One region of the Rahnella sp. CG8 genome, then DNA from elsewhere that is predicted to be linked to it. Evidence: predicted binding sites of a transcription regulator. Region 1 holds the regulator's gene; each other region holds the start of a gene.

Region 1 (3,161 bases):
GGTGCCGGGCGGCAAAATGGGGCTGGCGATGGAGCTGATCATGGCGCCGCTGGTGCAGCGCCTGATGGAAGGCAAGAAGATCGAGTAAACTTTATTCGGCTGCAATCACTTCAAAGCTGTGGGTGATTGTGGCCGCTTTCCCCAGCATCAGAGACACAGAACAGTATTTTTCGGCAGACAGGCTGACTGCGCGTTCAACAATCTTATCGGTCAGATCCTTACCGGTGACGATAAAATGCAGATTGATGTGAGTGAACAGACGCGGCGCTTCTTCGCGGCGTTGTGAGGTCAGCTTCACTTCACAATCACGCACGTCATTACGACCTTTTTGCAAAATTGACACCACGTCGATTGCACTACACCCCCCTGCGGACATCAGTAACATTTCCATCGGGCTTGGGGCTTTATCACCCGCGTTTCCATCCATTGAAATCTGATGACCCGATGCAGACTCACCTAAAAATGTCAGTCCTTCAACCCATTTGACACGTGCATGCATGAACTATTCTCCCGGTGAATAAACTTGTCGAAATCTGCTCTCAGAGTACCCTTTCACCTAAAATCTGGCAACGTAACCCGATCGCCATCATGCTGAAGCGAGACAACAGAAGACAGCATCTCAAACCTGTGCTACAAACAAAGCCGAAACATACTTTCCAGTAAATTGCGGTGACGGTTTTTGCGGTTTAAGTACAGAACCCACGGTGATGACAGCAATAAACAGGCTGTTGCACTCCGACATCCGCTTGCAGCATTTCTGGAGAGTTATATGCTGAAAGGGCGCTTTGGATTTGAAGTGCCGTACAGGGAACTCTGAGCCCTGTGATTTTGGGCAGCGATAACAACAGAGGATAATAGCAAATGGTTCTCGGCAAGCCACAAACAGACCCGACTCTTGAATGGTTCCTGTCTCACTGTCATATACATAAGTATCCTTCTAAAAGTACGCTGATTCACCAGGGTGAAAAAGCCGAAACGCTTTACTACATCGTGAAAGGGTCAGTTGCTGTCCTGATTAAAGATGAAGAAGGCAAGGAAATGATACTGTCCTACCTTAACCAAGGTGACTTCATCGGTGAGCTGGGACTCTTCGAAGAAGGTCAGGAACGCAGTGCCTGGGTACGTGCTAAAACTGCCTGTGAAGTGGCTGAAATTTCATATAAAAAATTCCGCCAGCTGATTCAGGTTAACCCGGATATTCTGATGCGTCTCTCCGCGCAGATGGCCAACCGTCTGCAAGTGACGTCAGAGAAAGTCGGCAACCTTGCCTTCCTTGACGTTACCGGTCGTATCGCTCAAACCTTGCTCAATCTGGCTAAACAGCCTGATGCAATGACCCATCCGGACGGGATGCAAATCAAGATTACCCGCCAGGAAATTGGCCAAATCGTCGGTTGTTCACGTGAAACAGTCGGACGCATTCTCAAAATGCTGGAAGATCAAAGCCTGATCTCCGCACACGGTAAAACGATTGTCGTTTACGGCACACGTTAATCCCTCAAAAATTGGCGCGGCAAAACACTGTCGCGCCTTTTTTATGGGCTAAGCTTTACCCATGACGCTATGGCGAAGACTGTTTTACCATCCTGAAGTGAACTACGCGCTGCGCCAGACGCTGGTGTTGTGCTTACCTGTTGGCATTTGCTGGCTGTTTGGCAATTTGCAAATGGGCCTGCTGTTTTCCCTCTGCCCGGCCTGTTGTAACATCGCCGGTCTGGATACCCCGCATAAACGCTTTTTCAAACGCCTGCTCGTTGGCGGTTCACTCTTTGCCGTGAGCAGCCTTCTGCTGCAACTGATGCTCGAAAGCTGGCATATACCGCTGCCGCTGATCATGCTGTCGCTGGCGTTACTGCTCGGCGTCACCGGTGAAATCAGCCCGCTGCATGCGCGCCTGTTGCCCGGTGCGCTGGTGGCGACTATCTTCACGCTGAGTATGGTGGGCGTGCGCCCGATGTGGCAGGCCCCGGTGTTGTTCGCCGCTGGCACAGCCTGGTACGGATTGTTTAACTGGGCGTGGTTTCGTATTTCGGAAGAACAACCGATGCGCGAAACGCTCAGCCAGCTCTATCTTCAACTCGCGGATTATTTCGAAGCCAAGTACAGCCTGCTGACGCAACACACCGATCCCGAAACCGCGTTACCCCCACTGCTAACCCGCCAGCAGCAGGTTATCGACCTGATTGCCCTGCTTTATCAGCAATTACACATGTTGCCCCAGCACGGACATCATCATCACCATAAACGGCTGTTTCAGCGTTTTCAGGTAGCGCTCGATTTGCAGGAGCACATTACAGTGAGCCTGCATCAGCCGGAAGAAGTGCAGAAACTGGTGGAGGAAAGCCATGCCGAAGCGGTTATCCGCCGAAATGCACAGGTGATTTCCACCCGTCTTCGGGTGATTGCCGACGATATTCTTTATCACCGTTTATCCGGGCGCTTTACGATGGCCAATGAGCTGACCGCGCTGGAGAAAATCGCCGCGCGCAACCCGGACAATCCGGTAGGTCAGTTTTGTTATTACCATTTCAGCCGCATTGCCCGTCTGTTACGCACACAGCGGCCGTTGTACAAACGTGACCTGATGAACACCCAGCCGCGTTTGCCCTTCTGGCCCGCGCTGAAAAGCTATCTTTCCTTCAAATCCGTGGCACTGCGTAATGCCGCACGTTTGGGCATTATTCTGGCGATTGGCAGCAGTCTGGGTCTGTTCTTCAATTTGCCCAAACCCTACTGGATCTTGCTGACTATCATGTTGGTCAGCCAGAACGGTTATAACGCCACGCGGGTGAGGATCCAGCACCGTGCACTCGGTACGCTGGCCGGATTGCTGATTGCCTCAGGCTTGCTCAAACTGGAACTGCCGGAAGGCACCACGCTGCTGTGCATGCTGCTGATCACCCTGTTGTCCTATACCGTTCTGCGCAAAAACTACGGACTGGCGATGGTCGGCATGACGGTGACTGCAGTGTATACCCTGCAATTGCTGGCGATGAACGGCGTGCATTTTCTGGTACCACGACTGGTCGATACCCTGATCGGCTGCGCGCTGGCCTTTGGTGGCACTATCTGGCTGTGGCCACAATGGCAAAGCGGTTTGCTGCGCCAGAATGCACACCAGGCGCTGGAAATCTATCAGGACGCTATCCGCCTGCTGCTCG
Region 2 (3,161 bases), on a different contig from region 1:
TGTATTACTCAATAACGTTGGAAACGTCAGGCTGTTGTTCGCCATGTTGTTTCCGGGATCGTTAAGGATGATCCCACCCCATTTGATTTACCCCGTGCACAACAAAACAAGGTTCTGCGTCACACCAGGTAATCACATACTGTTATTCCTGACCTTAACAATATTATTTTCTTATTCGCCTCACGGCGATAGAAAGCCCTTCGCAGTTAAGCGCCTGAATTCAATTAATGAGAAGAAGAGATGAAGGTTTGTTTTGCAGAACCGGCAGACTCAACAAAAGACTGTGTAATGTCGCCAGCACAATGCCCGGCTTTCTTTTCGCAGAAAGCGGCTGAGGATAATTTTGTGGTACGCATTGCGACACGATACTCTCCAAAAACAAATAAAATGGCTTCAATCTTTCTGTCTCTAGCAAGATTCGTTCTCACTCAGAGCATCCCGCTTAACAAAATTCCATTTTTGAAGGCGATTTGAAAATTATCAGAAGCCTGATACAGGCGCCAATAAATTTTGCAAATTTGTTACGCAATTCTCTTTTACTGGTTACAAGCCCGATGAGCCATCCACAAGGAAACATTTGGAAACCTTGCTTAACTCATTGTTTATTGGCATTTTTACGATAATTTTTAGCGCAAAATTAACGTCACTGATTGCATAAGAACTCGCCTGACACAATCCGTTAACATTAAGATGTTTTCAAGGATAAACACCTGTTAACTGCGGTGTTAACACTAATAACATCTCGATACAGCATGCACAAGCCTTACAGAATGATGTGGATAAATTAGCGTCAAAACGGGCAGTAAAGATGCGTATTTAGCTAAAAATTCGCTAAGTTTATTAGAAGAAATGAAGACTTGGTTCGAAAAGAAGAATGAGACGTGGCTTTACGCCACATTTAGGTGCAAACGCGCTTAATTAAGTCATTAGCTGCACTATATTAATGCATCGCATTATAAGGAAAGGTAATAATTATCACGAAAACCCACCCGTGTTTCCGTGATAATTCAGTGACCAGCAGGTTAGAGCAGGCCAGGGAAAATAGCTTTAATCCCTGTCACAATAAATTCGATACCCAGAGACATCAGCAAAAGCCCCATGATACGCGTAATCACGTTAATCCCGGTTTGCCCCAGTAATCGCACCAGCAATGGTGCCGCTCTGAACAGTAACCAGCAACAAAATGCAAAGAAGATAATCGCAAGTGTCAGTCCCAGCAGATTCGGCCAACTGTGATAGCGTGAACTCCATACAATCGTTGAACTGATTGCGCCCGGTCCGGCCATCAGAGGTAGCGCAAGCGGAACCACCCCGACATTTTCACGTATCGCTGTTTCTGATTTTTCCTGCTTGTTCTGTTTGTCCTCGCCCAGTTTCCCGCTGATCATAGACATCGCAATAGTCACCACCAGGATCCCACCCGCAATTCGGAATGAATCAATCGATATACCAAACAGATGTAAAATGGAATCGCCCAGGAAAAGTGCCGTCGACAATATAATGGCAACCGACAGGTTTGCCGTCATATTGGTTTTATTACGCCCCGCTGCCGCCTGATAGCTTGTCATGCTGATGAAGACTGGCAAGATCCCCACAGGGTTGACCAGCGCAAACAGACCGACGAAAAACTTGATATACCCTGAAAAATCTAATAAAGATTGGCTCACGCAGAACTCCGCATAACTATGCCAGTAGATGAAGGTTTTGATGGGCGCTAATGTACTGGAATCCCCGTAAAGGCGCCACGTCGTTTCATAGTTTTTATCACCAGATTTCCGAACAAAGGCAGTGAATACAACTTTTGTTAAAAAACAGCTTTTTTATTGATAACTTTAGATACAAAACTGTATTATCCAAGGGAGAATTTGATAACCATTCTCAATATCAAGTTGCTGAAAGGTGTCAGCATCAGTATTTAGTGATCCAGATCAAATTGACGCTGCCTACAAATAGGTAATCTCAGTACATAGTCACTCAGCGTTACATGAAAGATAAAACGTCCAGTGATGAAGGTGATTTATTTAACGTCATCTGCTTTACCCGGTGCTTCACAACTGAAAGCTCTTTGAGCAAATAAAGAGACAAAGACAACACATTGAGAATCTTAGATTTAATTAGTTTCTCACGGTGACTGATAGCAGGTCTATACTAGTCTTTGGCGGATTATTTACTAAAAGAGTTTAACTTTATCAGGAGAGCATTATGGCTGTAACAAATGTCGCTGAACTAAACGCACTCGTTGCTCGGGTCAAGAAGGCACAGCGCGAATATGCCAACTTCAGTCAAGAACAAGTCGATAAGATTTTCGCTGCCGCCGCCCTGGCTGCTGCCGATTCTCGAATTCTGCTGGCAAAACTGGCTGTTGAAGAATCCGGAATGGGTATTGTTGAAGACAAAGTGATCAAAAACCACTTCGCTTCTGAATACATTTACAATGCTTACAAAGATGAAAAAACTTGTGGCATCCTGGGCCAGGATGACACCTTCGGTACCATCACTATCGCTGAGCCAATTGGTCTGATTTGCGGTATTGTCCCGACTACCAACCCAACTTCTACTGCAATTTTCAAGGCGCTTATCAGCCTGAAAACCCGTAACGGTATTATCTTCTCTCCACATCCACGTGCCAAGAATGCAACGAACAAGGCTGCGGATATCGTTCTGCAAGCGGCCATCGCTGCCGGCGCGCCAAAAGATATCATTGGCTGGATTGATGAACCAAGCGTAGAGCTTTCCAACCAACTGATGCACCACCCGGATCTGAACCTGATTCTGGCAACAGGTGGTCCGGGCATGGTTAAAGCAGCTTATAGCTCCGGTAAACCAGCAATCGGCGTGGGTGCAGGTAATACACCAGTCGTTGTTGATGAAACCGCAGATATCAAACGTGTTGTTGCTTCCGTCCTGATGTCTAAAACCTTCGATAACGGTGTCATCTGTGCCTCTGAGCAGTCCATCATCGTGGTTGATTCAGCTTATAATGCAGTCCGTGAACGTTTCGCTTCTCACGGCGGCTACATGCTGCAGGGTAAAGAACTCAAAGCCGTTTCAGATATCATTCTGAAAAATGGCGGCCTCAACGCCGCTATCGTAGGTCAGCCAGCAGTGAAAATTGCTGAAATGGCTGGCATTAAAGTGCCTGCGAATACTAAAGTGCTCAT
Region 3 (3,161 bases), on a different contig from region 1:
TGTATTTAGCGGTCAGATGGGCAAACGGGTGGCTTCTGAACTGTGTACCGTAGTGGACGACGGCACCCTGCCGGGTCTGCGCGGTTCACTGGCGATTGACGACGAAGGTGTGCCGGGGCAGTACAACGTGCTGATCGAAAACGGCGTGCTGAAAGGCTACATGCAAGACAAACTGAATGCGCGCCTGATGGGCGTTGCGCCGACCGGTAACGGCCGCCGCGAATCTTACGCACATCTGCCGATGCCGCGTATGACCAACACCTATATGCTGGCCGGGAAATCAACGCCGGAAGACATTATCAGTAGCGTAGAATTTGGCCTGTATGCGCCAAACTTCGGCGGCGGTCAGGTGGATATTACTTCGGGTAAATTCGTGTTCTCTACCTCCGAAGCTTATCTGATCGAAAAAGGCCGCATCACCAAACCGGTGAAAGGCGCGACGCTGATCGGCTCGGGCATTGAAGCGATGCAACAGATTTCCATGGTCGGCAACGATCTGGCGCTCGATAAAGGCGTCGGTGTGTGTGGTAAAGAAGGCCAGAGCCTGCCGGTCGGGGTCGGTCAGCCTACCCTGAAACTGGATAATCTCACCGTTGGCGGCACTGCGTAGCAGAAGATTATTTCGGTGTTATCCCTCCCCTTTCACAAGGGGAGGTCAGGTGGGTTTTTGGTTTGATACGAACTCAATTCCACTGAGTCACTTTCTTGCCCTGCCGGTATCCCTGATACACCTTGCTTACCCGTTTGAAATAATCCGTCAGATAATCAATACAGACCTGCACTTTCAGCGGCAGTTTGTCCTTTTCAGTATACAGCGCGTAAACCGGGCGCGGATCGGACTGATAGCGCCTGAACAGAATCTCCACCTCACCGGCATTAATCTCCTCAATCACCCACATCAGCGGAACATACGCGATACCGACACCGGCTTTCAGCCAGCGGATCATGGTCTGCGAGTCGTTAGTCACGAAGCGGCCTTGCGGTGTAATACGGGTTGAAACACCTTCGGGGGCGATCAGTTCAAATTCACTGTCCGGGCGGACGCTGTATTCCAGCCAGGAGAAATTCACCATATCGGTGGGTTTCTCCGGCGTGCCGTGTTGTGCCAGATAACTGCGCGCCGCACACACCACCATCGGCATTGAGCCTAAGCGGGTGCAGAACAGGCTGGAATCCTGCAACGCGCCGACGCGGATCACCACGTCCAGTCCGTCAGCGATCAGGTCTGGTGCCGGAATGCCAGTCACCAGATTCACCGTCAGACCGGGGTATTCGGTGAGCATTTCCGCAGTCATCGCGGCAAGAACATTTTGTGCCATCGTTGATGAACTGCCGATGCGTAATGTTCCGGTCGGGGTGTTGTTGAAGGCATACAATTGTTCATGTACTTCACGTACGTCGTGCAACATTTTCCGGCAACCCTGATAATAAAGTTTACCGGCTTCTGTCAGGCCGATGCTGCGGGTGCTACGGTTTAGTAATTTGATTTGTAAGTCATTTTCCAGCTTTGAAATCGTCTGGCTGATGGCGGAAACGCTCATGTCGAGGCGTCGTGCGGCCGCCGTGAAGGAGCCGCTTTCCACGACCTGAGCAAAGATCGACATGCGTTTTAATCGGTCCATTGTTAACTTTGGCTTAAAAGTGATTTAGATCACAGAACGTTGATCTGTTGATAATAAGCACGCTAATATACCCTTCCGGGCGATAAAGCTCAGGTTTCAGTTTTCCTGACATCATGCTTACCTCCGCACACTTCCCTGGCAACTCTGCAGCTTCATTGCTCTGCTCCCGTTGAATTATTTTCTCCGGGGTCGCGTGCCGTTGCCTAAAATAACGAATAATGCGTGCGCGGGACGATATGTGTTTGTCCGTCGTAATAATGTAAGGAATTTTTGATGAGTTTGCTTCCGGTAATGGTGATTTTCGGATTGTCGTTTCCTCCGGTGTTTTTTGAAATATTGTTGGCGCTGGTGGTGTTTTTCCTGCTGCGGCGCATATTGCAACCCACCGGAATTTATGATTTTGTCTGGCACCCGGCATTGTTCAACACAGCGTTGTACTGCTGTCTTTTCTACCTGATCTCCTGCATGTTCGTCTGAGGGCGTTGTGAAAAATTTCTCCATAAAAATAATACGTTACACAATAACGTTGATTCTTGTCGTGCTGGCTGTCATCGCAATCTTCAAAGCCTGGGCGTTCTATACAGAATCTCCATGGACCCGTGATGCCAAGTTTACCGCTGACGTTGTGTCCATCGCGCCCGATGTCACCGGTCTGATTACCGATGTGCCGGTGACGGATAACCAACTGGTGAAAAAAGGCCAGGTACTGTTCAAAATTGACCAGCCGCGTTACCAGCAGGCGCTGGACGAAGCGAGTGCTGACGTCGCGTATTACCAGGCGCTGGCTTCTGAGAAAAAGCGCGAGGCCGGACGTCGTGTGAAACTGGGCGTACAGGCCATGTCGCAGGAAGAAATCGATCAGGCCAATAACGTGCTGCAAACCGCTGAACATCAGCTGGCGAAAGCGCAGGCTGCACGGGATCTGGCGGTGCTGGATCTGGAACGTACCGTGGTTGTCGCACCTGCTGATGGCTGGGTGACTAACCTGACCGTTCATCCGGGCAACTACATTAACCGGGGTTCGACTGCCGTGGCGCTGGTGAAGAAAAATTCCTTCTACATTCTGGCGTATCTGGAAGAAACCAAACTGCCGGGGCTGAAAAAAGGGGATCGTGCGGAAATCACGCCGCTCGGCAGCAACCGTATTATGCACGGTACGGTCGACAGCGTAGCGGCGGCGGTGACGAACAGCTCCTCTTCTGCGGCGACCAACGGTCTGGCGACCATCGACAGCAACCTTGAATGGGTGCGTCTGGCACAGCGTGTGCCAGTGAAAATCCTGCTTGATGACAAAGACCAGCAACATCCTTATCCGGCAGGTACCACGGCGACGGTCGTGATTACCGGCAGCCATGACCGTAAACAAGATGAAGGATCCCCGTTCCTTCGCCTCCTGCACCGTCTGAGAGAGTTTGGTTAAGGCCGGAAAGATGAATAGCGTACTTATCCCGCGCGTACGTTTTGCCTGCAAGCTGACGTTCGCGATCCTCGGCGCACTGGTTCTCGGGTTCTATCTGCAACTCGAAACCCCGCGCTGGT

Evidence for each region. The regulator CRP, encoded in region 1, controls carbon source genes, mostly activating them, when cyclic AMP is high. The targets are predictions, from matches to a motif close to ATGTGANNNNNNTCACAT.
Region 2: a site for CRP is predicted at 1,917-1,934, ahead of HGO41_RS14220 (YchE family NAAT transporter). Genes of this name have one in related genera too.
Region 3: a site for CRP is predicted at 1,640-1,657, ahead of aaeR (HTH-type transcriptional activator AaeR). Genes of this name have one in related genera too.

Annotation. Positions count from the first base shown of each region.
Region 1 covers NZ_JABAED010000008.1:180,921-184,081, reverse strand. Annotated here, with positions in the region: gene HGO41_RS10305 (phosphoribulokinase) at 1-88, shown strand, start outside; gene HGO41_RS10300 (OsmC family protein) at 92-499, opposite strand; gene crp (cAMP-activated global transcriptional regulator CRP) at 862-1,494, shown strand; gene HGO41_RS10290 (YccS/YhfK family putative transporter) at 1,556-3,161, shown strand, end outside.
Region 2 covers NZ_JABAED010000013.1:126,636-129,796, reverse strand. Annotated here, with positions in the region: gene HGO41_RS14225 (hypothetical protein) at 225-428, opposite strand; gene HGO41_RS14220 (YchE family NAAT transporter) at 1,023-1,667, opposite strand; gene adhE (bifunctional acetaldehyde-CoA/alcohol dehydrogenase) at 2,203-3,161, shown strand, end outside.
Region 3 covers NZ_JABAED010000034.1:33,191-36,351, forward strand. Annotated here, with positions in the region: gene tldD (metalloprotease TldD) at 1-610, shown strand, start outside; gene aaeR (HTH-type transcriptional activator AaeR) at 684-1,622, opposite strand; gene aaeX (p-hydroxybenzoic acid efflux pump operon protein AaeX) at 1,896-2,099, shown strand; gene aaeA (p-hydroxybenzoic acid efflux pump subunit AaeA) at 2,107-3,042, shown strand; gene aaeB (p-hydroxybenzoic acid efflux pump subunit AaeB) at 3,053-3,161, shown strand, end outside.